DNA from 2 places in the Streptomyces sp. NPDC020681 genome. Region 2 is predicted to be linked to the other one. Evidence: riboswitches for the same ligand, from Rfam matches in the RefSeq annotation. Region 2 holds a riboswitch; the other holds the start of a gene.
The links. A riboswitch is a leader RNA that binds a small molecule or an ion and turns the genes downstream of it on or off. The one in region 2 is predicted to bind cyclic di-AMP.
Positions count from the first base shown of each region.

Region 1: linked by a shared signal. The riboswitch ahead of ACH4YL_RS11855 (peptidoglycan DD-metalloendopeptidase family protein) and the one ahead of ACH4YL_RS19630 (M23 family metallopeptidase) in region 2 are both predicted to bind cyclic di-AMP.

Region 1 covers NZ_JBIRTX010000004.1:373,722-381,068, forward strand. The annotation lists gene ACH4YL_RS11840 (DUF6126 family protein) at 1-135, shown strand, start outside; gene ACH4YL_RS11845 (tyrosine-protein phosphatase) at 155-967, opposite strand; gene ACH4YL_RS11850 (alpha-galactosidase) at 1,149-3,245, shown strand; cyclic di-AMP (ydaO/yuaA leader) riboswitch at 3,631-3,787, shown strand; gene ACH4YL_RS11855 (peptidoglycan DD-metalloendopeptidase family protein) at 3,790-4,755, shown strand; gene ACH4YL_RS11860 (SGNH/GDSL hydrolase family protein) at 4,975-5,766, shown strand; gene ACH4YL_RS11865 (carbohydrate kinase family protein) at 5,775-6,653, opposite strand; gene ACH4YL_RS11870 (TetR/AcrR family transcriptional regulator) at 6,789-7,347, opposite strand, start outside.
Region 2 covers NZ_JBIRTX010000007.1:293,880-301,226, forward strand. The annotation lists gene ACH4YL_RS19615 (GNAT family N-acetyltransferase) at 1-2,850, opposite strand, end outside; gene ACH4YL_RS19620 (HPr family phosphocarrier protein) at 3,026-3,307, shown strand; gene ACH4YL_RS19625 (GntR family transcriptional regulator) at 3,459-4,136, opposite strand; gene ACH4YL_RS19630 (M23 family metallopeptidase) at 4,336-5,118, opposite strand; cyclic di-AMP (ydaO/yuaA leader) riboswitch at 5,131-5,297, opposite strand; gene ACH4YL_RS19635 (M16 family metallopeptidase) at 5,534-6,922, opposite strand; gene ACH4YL_RS19640 (M16 family metallopeptidase) at 6,919-7,347, opposite strand, start outside.

The DNA of each region.
Region 1 (7,347 bases), on a different contig from region 2:
GAGCGGAATTCCGAGCACAACGAGGAGGGGAAGTTTCCCCGAGGGCTGGTGATCCGGCTCTTCGCCTACCTGGTGGCGGGCCATCTGTTCGCCGGGTTCCTCTATCTGCTCTTCACGCTGGGCGGCAAGGGCTGAGGGTTGGAGCGCCGGCCGCTCAGGCCTCGTCGAGCAGACGCTCGCGCAGCTTCTCCCGCGTCTGCGGGCCGACCTTCAGGCCCTCGGTGAGATAGCGGTCCGTGCTGCCCCAGGTCTGCTCGATCGTCTCGAAGGCGGCGCGCAGGTAGTCGGCGCGTGCGTCGAACAGCGGGCTCAGCAGCTCCATCACCTCGGGCGACATGGACGAGGGTGAGTCGTCCTTGCGCTTGACCTTGTAACGCCGGTGCGGGTCATTGGACTTGAGGTAGTCCGCCTCGATGGCGTCTCGCTCCACACCGACCGCCAGCAGCGAAACGGCTATCGACAGACCGGCCCGGTCCTTGCCGGCCGCGCAGTGCATCAGAGCGGGCACGCTGTCCTCGGCCAGCGCGTGCAGCACCCTGCTGTGCTCGCCGGTGCGCTCCTTGATGATCGTCCGGTACGACGCCGACATCCGGCCGGCCGCCTTGCCGTCGGCGAGGATCGAGCGCAGCTGCTCGATATTGCCCTCGCGGACCATCGTCCAGAACTCGGCGCCGTCGGCCGGGTCGGTGAGCGGCAGATTCACATTGCGTACGCCGGGCAGCTCGACGTCCGGGCCCTCCAGCCGCATGTCCGCCGCATTGCGGAAGTCGAAGATCGTGTGCAGGCGCAGCGTGGCCAGAAACGAGGCGTCGCTCTCGGTGGCGTGTGCCAGATGTCCGCTGCGGAAGAGCCGTCCGTACCGCACCTGCCGGCCGTCCGCGGTCGGCAGTCCGCCCACGTCCCGGAAGTTTCGCACCCCGGCCAGCTCGGGTTCCGTCGACGGGACCTGCGGCAGCTGCTGCGTCACAAGGGCTCCTGGGGTGACTGCTGTCGGCGCGGTCGCCGACGATGGCGTGTTGTCGACGATACGACATTGGTTCCTCGGGCAATCATCTCGGTTCGGCCCCCTCAAGTGCGTTGCACAGGCAGTGGTCTCTGTCGGATGATGTGCGGGCCTGTGCGGACCTGTGAGTATCTGAGGGGTCGGGATGATCGAGACTGTTGGCAAGGGGCGTACGTGGGTTCTGTCCGGACCGATGAGCAGCTATGCCTTTCATCTCACCGACGGCGATGAGCTGCTCCATCTCCACTGGGGCCCGCGGATCTCGGCGGCCGATGCAGAAGCGCTCGCGTCCGAGGGCCCGCCGCCGTACTGGCCCTTCGAGTCACAGCTCGACGGCCACGAGGAGTACCCGGTCGAGGGCGGACCCCGCTTCGTGCGCCCGTCGCTCTCCGTCCGAACGAGTGAAGTGCGCGGCACCGAGTGGACGTTCGCGGACGCCGCGGTCGACGGCGACGTACTGCGGCTGCGCTTCACCGACGCCGTGCACGGCCTCGGGCTCACCCTCCACCACCGGATGCGTGACGACTTCGATGTGATCGAGCGCTGGGTCACCGTGGCCCACGAGGGCCAGGGCGCCGATCTTGAACTGCTGCGCGCGGATGCCGCCGCCTGGACGCTGCCGCAGCGGGACGGCTGGCGGCTCAGCCAGCTGCACGGCCGATGGGCGGCCGAATCACTGCTCGTACGGTCGGAGCTGACGTACGGCGAGAAGGTCATCGGCAGCCGCCGCGGCCACACCGGGCACCAGCATCTGCCCTGGGTCGCGCTCGACGCGGACGGTGCCACCGAGGAGGACGGCGAGGTCTACGGCTGCGCGCTCGGCTGGTCCGGGTCCTGGCGGATCTCCGTCCAGCAGCTGCCCGACGGCCTGGTGCAGATCACCGGCGGCGCCGGATACGACGACTCGGGCCTGCTGCGGCTCGCGCCCGGCCAGTCCTACACCTCTCCGGTCTTCGCCGGGCTGTGGAGCCGCGACGGATTCGGCGGAGCCAGCCGGGCCTGGCACGCCTGGCAGCTGGCGCATGTCGTCCCGGACGCGACGGCCGACCGGCCCGTGCTCTACAACTCCTGGGAGGCCACCGGCTTCGACATCTCGGAGGAGCAGCAGCGCGCGCTCGCGCAGCGCGCCGCGGCCATGGGTGTGGAGTTGTTCGTCGTGGACGACGCCTGGTTCGGCCGGCGCGTCAGCGACCGCGCCGGGCTCGGCGACTGGACGCCGAACCCGGAACGCTTTCCGAACGGTCTCAAGCCGCTCGCCGACGACGTGCACGCACTCGGCATGCAGTTCGGCATCTGGGTCGAGCCGGAGATGGTCAACGCCGACAGCGATCTCTACCGCGCACATCCCGACTGGGTGCAGCACCACCCCGGCCGTGCCAGGACCGAGTTCCGCAACCAGCTCGTGCTCAACCTCGCCCGCCAGGACGTCCAGGACTACCTGTGGGAGCAGCTCGACGGGCTGCTGAGCAGCGCGCCGATCGACTATGTGAAATGGGACTTCAACCGCTGCTTCACGGACGCGGGCTGGCCAGGCCAGGAGTATCCGCAGAAGCTGTGGGTCGAGCATGTGGACGCGCTGTACGCGCTGCTCGACCGGCTGCGGGCCGCGCACCCGCAGGTGGCCTTCGAGTCCTGCTCCGGCGGTGGCGGCCGGATCGACCTGGGAATCCTCTCCCGGACCGATCAGGTGTGGACCTCGGACAACACCGATCCGCTGGACCGGCTCGCCATCCAGCACGGCTTCACCCAGATCCATCCGGCGCGGGTCATGGCCGCATGGGTCACCGACAGCCCCAATGTCCAGCTGAACAGTCGCGTCAGCACGCTCGGCTTCCGCTTTGTCAGCGCGATGGCCGGAGTGCTCGGCGTCGGCGGCGACCTCACCGAGTGGACGGATGAGGAGCTGGCGGAGGCGCGCGACTGGGTGGAGCTCTACAAGAAGATCAGGCCGCTGGTGCAGCACGGCGAGCTGCACCGGCTGCGCGCGCCGGACGGCGGACTCAGCGCCGTGCAGTACGTGCGCGGTGCCGAGACCGTTGTGCTCGCGCTGCTGCAGGCGCAGCACTACGGCGAGCGGCCGCCGCGGCTGAGGCTGCGCGGCATCGACCCGGCGGCCGCGTACGAGTGCCTGGACACCGGAGCCGTACACCGCGGCTCTGTCCTGCTGCACCACGGGCTGCACACCGGACTCAAGGGCGACCTGGACGCGACGGTCATCCGGCTGCGGCGCATATCGGACTAAAGGGTTCTATAGCTGGCGGTCTCGGTGAAATTCCTGCGTCATTGGCCGGAATTGGGAAGCAAGTGAGAGCGATCGCCGCTAATTGACTCTTCTGGCCCTTCTGTCCGAATTGGATGATTCGGTATAACGTGCCCCGTCTACAAGGGAGATGGGGTATGGCGCGTGAGCAGGATCATATTCGTGACGGTGTGTGGCGGTCGCACAAAGCGGAATTCCGCACGCCAGACGGACACTCAAGATCATTGATTCACGGAGTGTGACCGGAATTCTCCGGTGGTTTCCCGACTGGCCGTTGATCGGCAAAAGGAGTGACTTGTTCCGCTCGGCGCGGCTCGCTTAACGTCACGGCAATCCGGACGGACCGCCTAATCCTGCCGCCGCCCGGAATTCGAACCCACCCACGCGTGGCAGGAGCGGGGGACCCAGGTAGTACGCCGATTCCGGAATTCCGGACGGCTCGGGGTCAAGTCGCGCAGTTGCGCGGCCGGGCATCTCCAGCCCGAACCCGACAGCTCACCTCGTAGGCGCCGGAGAGGAAAGCGCCATGCCCGCAAAGGGTAAGCATCGCCGTCCCAAGACCAGTCCGCTCACGCGCACCGTCGTCGCCGCCGGCACCGGCAGCGCCGCGATCGCCATCCCGCTCATGAGCGCCGCCGGCGCCCACGCGGCCGACAAGGCCGCACCCGCCGCCGCCCCGGAGAAGGCAGTGGCCGCCACGGCCCCGTACAAGGTCGCAGCCCCGGCGGCCAAGAAGCCGGCCGCGGCTCCCACCACGTACCGCGTCGTCGCCGGCGACTATCTCTCCAAGATCGCCGCCGAGCACGATGTCCGCGGCGGCTGGAAGAAGCTGTACCAGGACAACCGGGAGAGCGTCGGCGAGGACCCCTCGCTGATCCACCCGGGCCTCAAGCTCACCCTCGGAGCCAAGGCGAAGGCCAAGCCTCAGGCCAAGCCCGACGCCAAGCCCGAGCCGCGCAAGGAGAGCCGCGAGAAGTCCTCGGCCGACACGTCCAAGGACTCCGGCTCCGAGAAGGCCGCGCAGCCCAAGGCCGAGAAGCCCGCGGCCGAGAAGACCGCCAACAGCGCCCCGCAGGCCAGCAGTGACGGCTTCACCGCCCCGCTCGACTCGGTCAACATCAGCACCGCCTACCGCACGGCCGGTGCCATGTGGTCCAGCGGCTACCACACCGGCATCGACTTCGTGGCCGCCTCCGGCACCACGATCAAGTCCGTGGGTCCGGGCACCGTCGTCTCCGCCGGCTGGGCCGGCGCGTACGGCAACGAGGTGGTCATCCAGCACAGCGACGGCACCTACTCGCAGTACGCCCACCTCTCCTCCCTCTCGGTCTCCTCCGGGCAGAGCGTGAGCGGCGGGCAGCAGATCGGCCTCTCCGGCTCCACCGGCAACTCCACGGGCCCGCACCTGCACTTCGAGATCCGGACCAGCCCGGGCTACGGCTCGGACATCGACCCGGTGGCCTACCTGCGCCAGCACGGCGTGTCTCTCTGACGCCGGACCGGCACGGGACCTGAACGGGTCCTGAACCGCGCCTGACTCCGGACCTGACCCCGGACGAAAGCCCCGAATCCCCTCGCGCCACGGCGGTGCCGCGAGGGGATTCGGCGTTATTCCGCCTTGGACGAGATTTGACCGGTGGCAAACGTCACCCCTCGTCAACCCCTCCTTACGGTCGCGTAGGTCACATCCGTAAGGGAAAGATGAGGACTTGTGGCAGACGATTCGAGAACAGAGAACAGTGGCTCATTCGGGTCGTACGCGGCGATCGGTGACAGTTTCACCGAGGGCGTCGGCGACCCGGGCCCGGACGGGACGTACGTCGGCTGGGCCGACCGCTTCGCGGTCCTCCTCGACGACCGCACGCCGGAACACTCCTTCAGGTACGCCAATCTCGCCGTACGCGGCCGTCTCCTCGACCAGATCGTCTCGGAACAGGTGCCGAGGGCGAAGGAACTCGCCCCCGACCTGGTGACGTTCTGCGCAGGCGGCAACGACATCATCCGCCCCGGAACCGACCCCGACGACGTGGCCGAGCGCTTCGAGCGCGCGGTCGCCGACCTGACCGGCGCGGTCGGCACCGTCATGGTGACCACCGGATTCGACACCCGCGGCGTTCCCGTGCTGCGCCATCTGCGCGGCAAGGTCGCCACCTACACCGCGCACGTACGGGCCATCGCCGACCGCTACGACTGCCCCGTACTCGACCTGTGGTCGCTCAAGTCCGTCCAGGACAGGCGGGCCTGGGACCCCGACCGACTCCATCTGTCGCCCGAAGGACACACCCGCGTCGCGCTGCGCGCCGCGCAGGTGCTGGGACTCGGCGTGCCCGCCGACCCGGACCAGCCATGGCCGCCGCAGCCGCCGCGCGGACCGCTCGAGGTGCGCCGTGACGACATCCACTGGGCACGCGAGCACCTGGTGCCGTGGATCGGCCGGCGGCTGCGGGGCGAGAGCTCCGGCGACCATGTCGAGGCCAAGCGTCCCAATCTGCTGCCGCTGTGACGGCGGTGTCAGGGCCTGGCTGTCTGTAGTTCCTCCGGACCGATCAGCGCCGTGCTGCCCGCGCCCGTGCAGGCGTACGCGCCCGCCAGCGCACCGAGCCTGGCGCTGTCCTCCAGGTCGCGGCCGGACAGTCGGCCGTACAGAAATCCGCAGACATACGCGTCGCCCGCGCCGGTCGAGTCCACCACCGGTGCGGGCGGCAGCGTTGCGGGGATCGGGCGCGGCGTTGTGCTGCCGTCCCGGGTGAGGAGATACGAGCCGCCCGCGCCCGCCGTCGCGACCACCGCCTGGGCCCGTCCGTCGCGCAGGATCTCCCGCATCACCGACGCTATGCGGTCGCGCGCGCCCGCAGCGCTGAGGAAGACCAGGTCCGCGCGGAGCGCGAACTCCCGGTGGTGGTCGGCCAGTCCGTCCCAGTCGTGCAGATCGGTGGAGACCGGGATGCCGAGATCCTCGATGTCGTCGAAGAGGAACCGCGCGAAGTTCACGATCGAGAGATGGACATGGCGGGCCCGCCGCAGTTGGGGGAGGTAGAACTCGCGCGGCATCCGCAGCTCGGCGGGGTCGCGGCCGTCGTAGAACGACATCCGGCGGCCCGCGGGGTCGACCAGATTGACCGCGCGGCGGGTGCCGGCCGGAGAGATCAGCGGCTCGAACTCGACGCCGCCCGCGGCCAGTCGCTCCTGGACCTGGCGGCCGGGCCAGTCGTCGCCGATGTAGTCGAGGAGTGTGACATCAAGGCCGAGGGCCCGGCAGCCCAGCGCCACATTGCCGCCCGTGTGGCCGGGCCATTCGTGGATCGGGCCGACGCCGAAGGAGTCGGCGAGCGGGACGGGCAGCGAGTCGACACGGACGACCGTGTCCACGCCGCTGCCGCCGACGACCAGCACATCGAGAGGGGAATCAGGAGAATCGAGGGGCCGAAGGGGCGTGGGGTCCGTCTGCTGCTGCGACAGGTGCGACACAGGTGCCAGTATGGGGGGTCACGCATGGCCGGGTGCAGGGGCCCCGGCGCACGAGGGTCAGCGTGAGGCTGCGGTCAACGCCTCGCGGTCCAGGCCGAGTTCGCGAGCGAGCGCCTCGTCCGTCCACTGGAGCATCGCGGCGCGCGAGAGCGAGCCGGCGTACGAGGTCATCTGCACGGCGAGGCCGTCCAGGAACGCGGTCAGCCGCCAGGCCGCCGCCGCCGGATCCTCGCACGGGAACTCGCCGTCGGCCGCGCCCTCCGCGATGACCTCCGTCAGCGCGGCCTTCCACTGCTGGTCGAGATCGCGCGCGACCTCACGGAGCACCGGTTCGCGCAGCGCGGCCGCCCAGCCCTCGATCCACAGCCGCCAGCCCTTGGCCGTGCCCGTCGGCGCGTACCAGCGGACGGCGGCCCGCAGCCGGCGGAGCGCGGATGTGCGGCGGCCGAGCAGCTTGCGCAGATGGGCGAGATCGCCGTCCGCGGCGTGCGTGAAGGCCGCGGCGACGAGCTTCTCCTTGGTCGAGAAGTGGTACAGCACCAGGGCGTTGCTCACGCCGAGAGCCGTGGCGACGTCGGCGATCCGCACGGCCGCCACGCCGTGCTCCTCGATCTGC
Region 2 (7,347 bases):
CTCGAGCGCGGCGGTGTCGACCGGTGCGGAGCCGCGCCAGCCGAAGAGGAGCGGCGCGGTCCGGATGGCCCTGATCAGCTCGGCGGCGTCACGGTCGGTGGCCGGAACGAGACGGTGGGAGGTGTCGCCGAGCAGCTCGGACGGGGCGCCGGCGAGACCGAAGGAGAGCACGGCACCGACGGCGGGATCGATCGCGGCCCGTACGACGGTGTCCACACCGCGCGGGACCATCGCCTGCACGACGGGCTGAAGCTCCTCGGGCTTGCCGAAGGCCTCGGTCAACTCTTCGTACGCCTGGCGGAGTTGAGCCTCGTTGGCCAGATCGAGCCGAACGCCGCCGAGATCGGCGCGGTGGCGCAGGTGCGGGGCGGTGGTCTTGAGAGCGACGGGATAGCCGAGCGCCTCGGCGGCGGTCACGGCGTCGTCGGGACCGGGGGCGGGGAGGGTGTGCCGGACGAGGATCCCGTACCGCCCGAGGAGCTCGCGCGCGTCACCGGCCGCGAGAGTGATCCCCCGGGAGCCGGTGTCCTCCCCGATCAGACCGTCGATCTGGGCGGCAGCCCCGGCCTCGTCGATGTTTTCGTACTCGGGGACTCTGCCGGGCTCGGCGGCGTGCCGACGCCACTGCGCGTACTTCACCGCCTCGGCGAGTGCGCGCACGGCCCGCTCGGCGGCGGGATAGGCGGGAATCCGGCGCTGATCGGCCCCGGGCCGATCAGCCTCGGCGCCTGCCGGTGCCCGGCCGCTCGAGCCCGGAGCCGGGCTCGCAGCCGGTGGGCCGCCCCGGGCCGGTCCGGCCGCCACGGGCGGGCGGGGGCTGGCTGGGGGCCGCACTCCCCCGGACTCCGCGCCGGGTTCGCGACGCGCGGCTGCCACGTCGCCGCCGGCCAGGTCACGGCCGGCGGCCGGTGCCTGTTCAGCCGCGGGCGCGGGCGGCCGACCCGCGGACACGGGCGCCCCGAGACCCGCGGGTACCGAAGCGCGGGGCCGCGTGGTGCCCGCCGCCGCCAGGGCGTCCGCGAGGCCGCCGAGCTCCACATGGACCACCGAGACCGGCTTCGCCGGGGACGTCGCCGCCGCCTCGCGGAGGGCCGCCGCGAGGACCTCGCCATCGCCGGACTCCGTCACGCCGTTGTCCCCGACCCAGGGAATCGCCGTCACCACGACGGCGTCGCAGCCCTCGTCCGTCAGCGCCCGCGCGAGCGCAGCCCGGAAGTCCGCCGGCGTGGCCGCGGTCGTGAGGTCGGTCGGCGGCAGCGGGCGCAGGCCCTCCGCGAGGCAGGCGTCGTACGTCAGCAGGCCGAGCGACTCGGAGTTGCCGAGGATCGCCACCCGCGGGCCCGCGGGCAGCGGCTGGCCCGCCAGCAGCAGGCCCGCATCGACGAGTTCGGTGACGGTGTCGACGCGGATCACGCCCGCCTGGCGGAGCAGATCGCCGACCGTGGCGTCCGGGATCCTGGTCACCGGCACCGCGTGGCCCGGCGGCTCGCTGCCGCTGTGGCGCGCGCCCTTGACGACGACGACCGGCTTCACCGCCGCCGTACGCCGCGCGAGGCGGGTGAACTTGCGCGGGTTGCCGATCGATTCGAGGTAGAGCAGGACGACGTCGGTGTCCGGGTCCTCGTACCAGTACTGCAGAAAGTCGTTGCCGGAGACGTCCGCGCGGTTGCCCGCGGAGATGAAGGAGGAGAGACCGGCGCCGCGCCGGTGCAGCCCGGACAGCAGTGCGATGCCGATCGCGCCGGACTGGGTGAAGAGACCGATCCGGCCCCTCGCCGGAGGGTGCGGGGCGAGCGACGCGTTGAGCCGGACGCCGGGCGAGGTGTTGATCACGCCGAATGCGTTGGGGCCGATGATGCGCATGCCGTACGAGCGTGCCTGCCGGACCAGTTCGCGCTGGCGCTGCCGGCCTTCCGGGCCGCTCTCGGCGTATCCGGCCGCGAGGACGACGAGGCCCTGGACGCCGTGCTCGCCGCAGTCGGCCACCACGTCCGGCACGCGCTCGGCCGGGACGGCGACCACGGCGAGATCGACCGGCTCGCCGATCTCGCCGACGGAACGGAAGGCGGGAACGCCGTCCACCTCGCGCCGGTCCTCGGCGAAGGCGCGGTTCACGGCGTACGTACGGCCCGTGTAACCCCCTTCGAGGAGGTTGCGCAGCACGGTCCGGCCCACCCCTCCGGGCGCGCGGCCGGTGCCGATCACGGCGACCGATCCGGGGGCGAGGAGGCGCTGGACGGAGCGCGCCTCGGCGCGCTGCTCGCGGCCGCGCTGCACCGCGAGGGACTCGGCGGTCGGTTCCAGGTCGAGGGTCAGATGGACGGAGCCGTCCTCGAAGCTGCGCTTCTGCGTGTAGCCGGCGTCCCGGAACACCTTGATCATCTTGTTGTTCGCGGGCAGGACCTCGGCGGCGAAGCGGGTGATTCCCCGCTCACGGGCCACCGCGGCGATGTGCTCAAGAAGGGCGGAGGCGACACCGCGCCCCTGGTGCGCGTCCTGCACGAGGAACGCCACCTCGGCCTCGTCCGCCGGGGCGCTCGCGGGCCGGCCGTCCGCGTTGATCCGGTCGTAGCGGACGGTCGCGATGAAGTCCCCGCCCACCGTGACCGCGAGACCCACCCGGTCCACATAGTCGTGATGGGTGAACCGGTGGACGTCCTTGGCGGAGAGCCTCGGGTAGGGCGCGAAGAAGCGGTAGTACTTCGACTCGTCCGAGACCTGTTCGTAGAAGCTGACCAGACGCTCGGCGTCATCGGCGGTGATGGGCCTGATGCGCGCGGTGCCGCCGTCGCGCAGCACCACGTCTGCTTCCCAGTGATCGGGGTAGGCGTGGTCCGGCTGGGTCTGCATGCCTGAAAGCGTACGGCTCACCCACCGGTCGCGTGGGCCGTTGGCGCGCGGCAGTCTGAGGTGACCCCGCACCCGCTCGGGCAGTGTCCCGGGCAGTGTGCGGGGTCGCTGGGAGCACGCCGCAGCGCATGAGAGACTGGTCTAGACAACCTCTTGAGACTTGAAGGGCAACACCATGGCTGAGCGCCGCGTCAACGTCGGCTGGGCCGAGGGCCTTCACGCCCGCCCCGCTTCCATCTTCGTCCGTGCCGCCACCGCCTCCGGCGTTCCGGTGACGATCGCCAAGGCTGACGGCAACCCGGTCAACGCCGCCTCCATGCTCGCCGTGCTCGGCCTGGGCGCGCAGGGCGGCGAGGAGATCGTGCTGGCTTCCGACGCGGACGGCTCCGACGCCGCCCTGGACCGTCTCGCCAAGCTGGTCGCCGAGGGGCTCGAGGAGCTTCCGGAAACCGTCTGAATCTGGTCATCGAAAAGCAGGAGCCGCGGCCGCCCGAATTCGGGTGACCGCGGCTCCTGCTTTCCCCCGGCAGAACGCACTGAGAATTCGGGCACACGAAAGGAAGGCCACTCGGGCCGCGAATTGCTTCCCTTTGTATACGGCGCGATGGTTAATTGCGGACGCTGGAGGTGTTTACGGCATGTTGCGAAGTCCTCACCCGCTCGGGGATCCGCAGCCGGTGCGCGGCCGTCGCACGCTCGGTGTGCAACGTGGCCAGCGCCCGCGCCCGTTCCACGTCGCCGCGCGCCACGGCGTCCACGATCGCGCCGTGCTCGGCCCAGGACTCCACCGGCTTGGCCGGCTGCTCCACGGAGTACATCCAGGCGATCTTGTGCCGCAGCTGGGTGAGCAGGGCGATCAGACCCGGACTGCCGGACGCCTGGGCGAGCGTCTCGTGGAACCAGCCGCCCAGTGAGCGCAGGTCCTCGCCCTGGCCGCGTCTGGCCCGCTCCTGCCCCAGCCTGACCAGGCCACGCAGCACCTTGAGATGCGCCTCGGTGCGCCGCTGCGCGGCCCGCGCCGCGCCCAGCGGTTCCAGCAGCATCCGGATGTCCAGCAGGTCGGCGGCCTCCTGCTCGGTGGGCTCGGCGACGCACGCGCCGGCATGCCGGCGCGTGGTGACGAAGCCCTCGGACTCCAGGGTGCGCAGGGCCTCGCGGACCGGGACGCGGGAGACGCCGTAGCGGCGGGCCAGCTGCTCCTCGGTGAGCCGGCTGCCGCGCTCGAATACACCGGAGACGATGTCGTCGCGGATCGCCGTACATACCGAGTGCGCGGGAATGCGCATGACCGAACCTCCGCTTTAATCCGCGCGAAACGCAGCCGATTGACGTCTGTTCAGTGACTCTATTGCAGTGAGCCGCATTTTCCGATGGCAGGCCGGAATCCATGGATATCTTTTGGCCAGGAGGCCCCAAACGCCGAAGGCCCCGGCGAGGGGCCGGGGCCTTCGGTGTGTGCGCGGGAACAGACGCGTCGCAAGGGGGTCAGACGTTCACGCCGTGCGCGCGCAGGTACGCGACCGGGTTGATGTCCGAGCCGTACTCGGGGGTGGTGCGGACCTCGAAGTGGAGGTGCGGCCCGGTGGAGTTGCCGGTCGAGCCCGAGAGACCGATCCGCTGGCCCGCGGCGACGCTCTGCCCGACGGAGACGCTGATGGAGGACAGGTGGCCGTACTGCGTGTACGAGCCGTCCTTCATCCGGAGCACGATGTTGTTGCCGTACGCGCCGCCCCAGCCTGCCTCGACCACGGTGCCCGCGCCGACGGCCACAACCGAACTGCCGGACGCGGCACGGAAGTCGACGCCGGAGTGGCTGCCGGAGGACCAGAGCGAACCGCCGGCCTTGTAGCCGGTGGTGACGTGCGAACCGGCGACGGGGAGCCGGAAGGCGTTGAGGCGCTTGCGCTCGGCCTCACGGGCGGCGTGCTCCTTGGCCTCGCGGATCTCCTTGGCACGGGCCTCGGCCTTGCGCTTCGCCTCGGCGGCGGCCTTCGCCCTGGCGCGGGCCTCGGCGGCCTCGCGCTCCTGGGCCTCGGCCTGCTCGGCGATCTGGGCGGCGAGCGACGCGGAGCCGACGACCTGGGTGGGACCGGAGTCGGTGACGGTGGCCGCGGCGGGCGCGGCAGCGGTCTCGGCGGCGAAGGCCGGAGAAGCGATGGCTCCGATGACGCCGGTGGTGGTGAGAGCCGCAACGCCGGCGATGTTCGCGCTCTTGCGCGACATCCGGCTGGGGGCACGGTGTTTCCCGGTGGCACGGGTGAACGCCATGAAGTGGCTGGTCCTTTCCTTCCTTCTCGCCTACCGGGTTAGCTGACGGGTTCGGAGCAGGAAGGTCTCCTACGGGCCCCTTCACACGAGTGCGAAGGCGTCCGATTCACCCCAGGGACTTCATGTGGGTCCCCGGCTCCCCAGGCTCGCGCCTGACGGGGACTCGGCGATGGCTGCCCGTGCCGCGGATGCGGCGGGCTACTGGCGGACAGCCCGACCGACGCTAAACGGATCAACTTCCCATCACCAAAAAGTCAGCCCCGTTTGTCACGCATGCCACAGGACAGACAGGCACCACCGCTACAAAAGGGGCAAATGACGGAACCCCGGCGTCGGGTGGACGCCGGGGTTCCGTTCTTCGTTGTGAAGTTGTTCGCCTCGATCGGCCTTGCATCGAACGGCGCGAGGTGCCCGATCAGCCCGTGACGACGGTCACTTCGCCGATGCCGAGCGCCCTGACGGGCTCCTCGATCTTCGAGGCGTCACCGACGAGCACAGTGACCAGCCGGTCCACCGGGAAGGCGCTCACGGCCGCGGCCGTCGCCTCCACGGTGCCGGTGTCCGCCAGCCGCACATACAGCTGCGCCTGGAAGTCGTCCGGCAGATGCTGCTCGACCTGGTCGGACAGCGTGCTCGCGACGGACGCCGCCGTCTCGTACTTCAGCGGCGCGACGCCGACCAGGTTCTGCACGGCGACATCGCGCTCCGCGTCGGTCAGCCCCTCGGCCGCGAGCGTGCGCAGCACCTTCCAGAGGTCGTCCAGCGCCGGTCCGGTGTTGGGCGTGTCCACGGAGCCGCTGATGGCGAGCATGGACGCGCCGGAGCCGTCCGGAGCCGAGCGCAGCACCTGGCCGAAGGCCCGTACGCCGTAGGTGTAGCCCTTCTCCTCGCGCAGCACGCGGTCGAGCCGGGAGGTGAGCGTGCCGCCGAGGCAGTACGCGCCGATCACCTGGGCCGGCCAGACGCTGTCGTGGCGGTCCGGGCCGACGCGGCCGATCAGCAGCTGCGTCTGCACGGCACCCGGGCGGTCCACGATGACCACGCGGCCGGTGTCGTCGGCGGAGATCTGCGGTACGGGCCGCGGCGATGCCTTGTCGCCCGTCCAGGCGCCCAGGCTGTCCGCGAGCACGGCGTCGAGATCGACTCCGGTGAGGTCGCCGACGATCACCGCGGTGGCGGTGGCGGGCCGGACATGCGCCTCGTAGAAGGCCCGTACGGACGCGGAGTCGATCCGCGCCACGGTCTCTTCGGTGCCCTGGCGCGGGCGCGACATCCGCAGCGCGGACGGGAAGAGCTCCTTGGAAAGCTCCTTGGCGGCACGCCGGGCCGGATTGGCCGCCTCGTGCGGGATCTCGTCCAGCCGGTTCTTGACCAGCCGATCGATCTCGCTGTCGGCGAAGGCGGGTGCCCGCAGCGCGTCGGCGAGCAGACCGAGCGCCTTCGGCAGCCGGGAGACCGGGACCTCCAACGAGACCCGGACGCCGGGGTGGTCGGCGTGCGCGTCGAGCGTGGCGCCGCAGCGCTCCAGCTCGGCGGCGAACTCCTCGGCCGAGTGCTTGTCGGTGCCCTCCGACAGGGCGCGGGCCATGATCGTGGCGACGCCGTCGAGGCCGTCCGGCTCGGCGTCGAGCGGTGCGTCGAGCGAGAGCTCGACGGCCACGACCTGCTGGCCGGGGCGGTGGCAGCGCAGCACCGTCAGGCCGTTGTCCAGCGTGCCGCGGTCGGGGGCGGGAAAGGCCCAGGGCCGGGCGGGTCCGGCCGTCGGCTGCGGGTGGAAGTCCATGGTCACGGCAGCGTCGCTCACTGGTCCGCCTCTTCCTCTTCGTTGCTGACGTCTTCGTCGCTGACGTCGCCGTTCTCGGAGCCCGCCACCGGTTCGTAGACCAGCACCGCCCTGTTGTCCGGGCGCAGCCGCGCCTCGGCGACGGCCTGCACCTCCTCGGCGGTGACGTCGAGGACACACTGGACTGCGGTCAGCGCCAGCTGCGGGTCGCCGAACAGCACGGCGTACCTGCACAGTTCGTCCGCGCGGCCCGCGACCGTGCCGAGCCGGTCCAGCCACTCGCGCTCCAACTGCGCCTGCGCGCGCTCCATCTCCTCGGGCGTCGGACCTTCGGCGGCGAACCGCGCCAGCTCCTCGTCGACCGCGGCCTCGATCTGCGGGACCTCGACGCCGCCGGACGTCTTGACGTCGAGCCAGCCGAGCGAGGGAGCGCCGGCGAGGCGCAG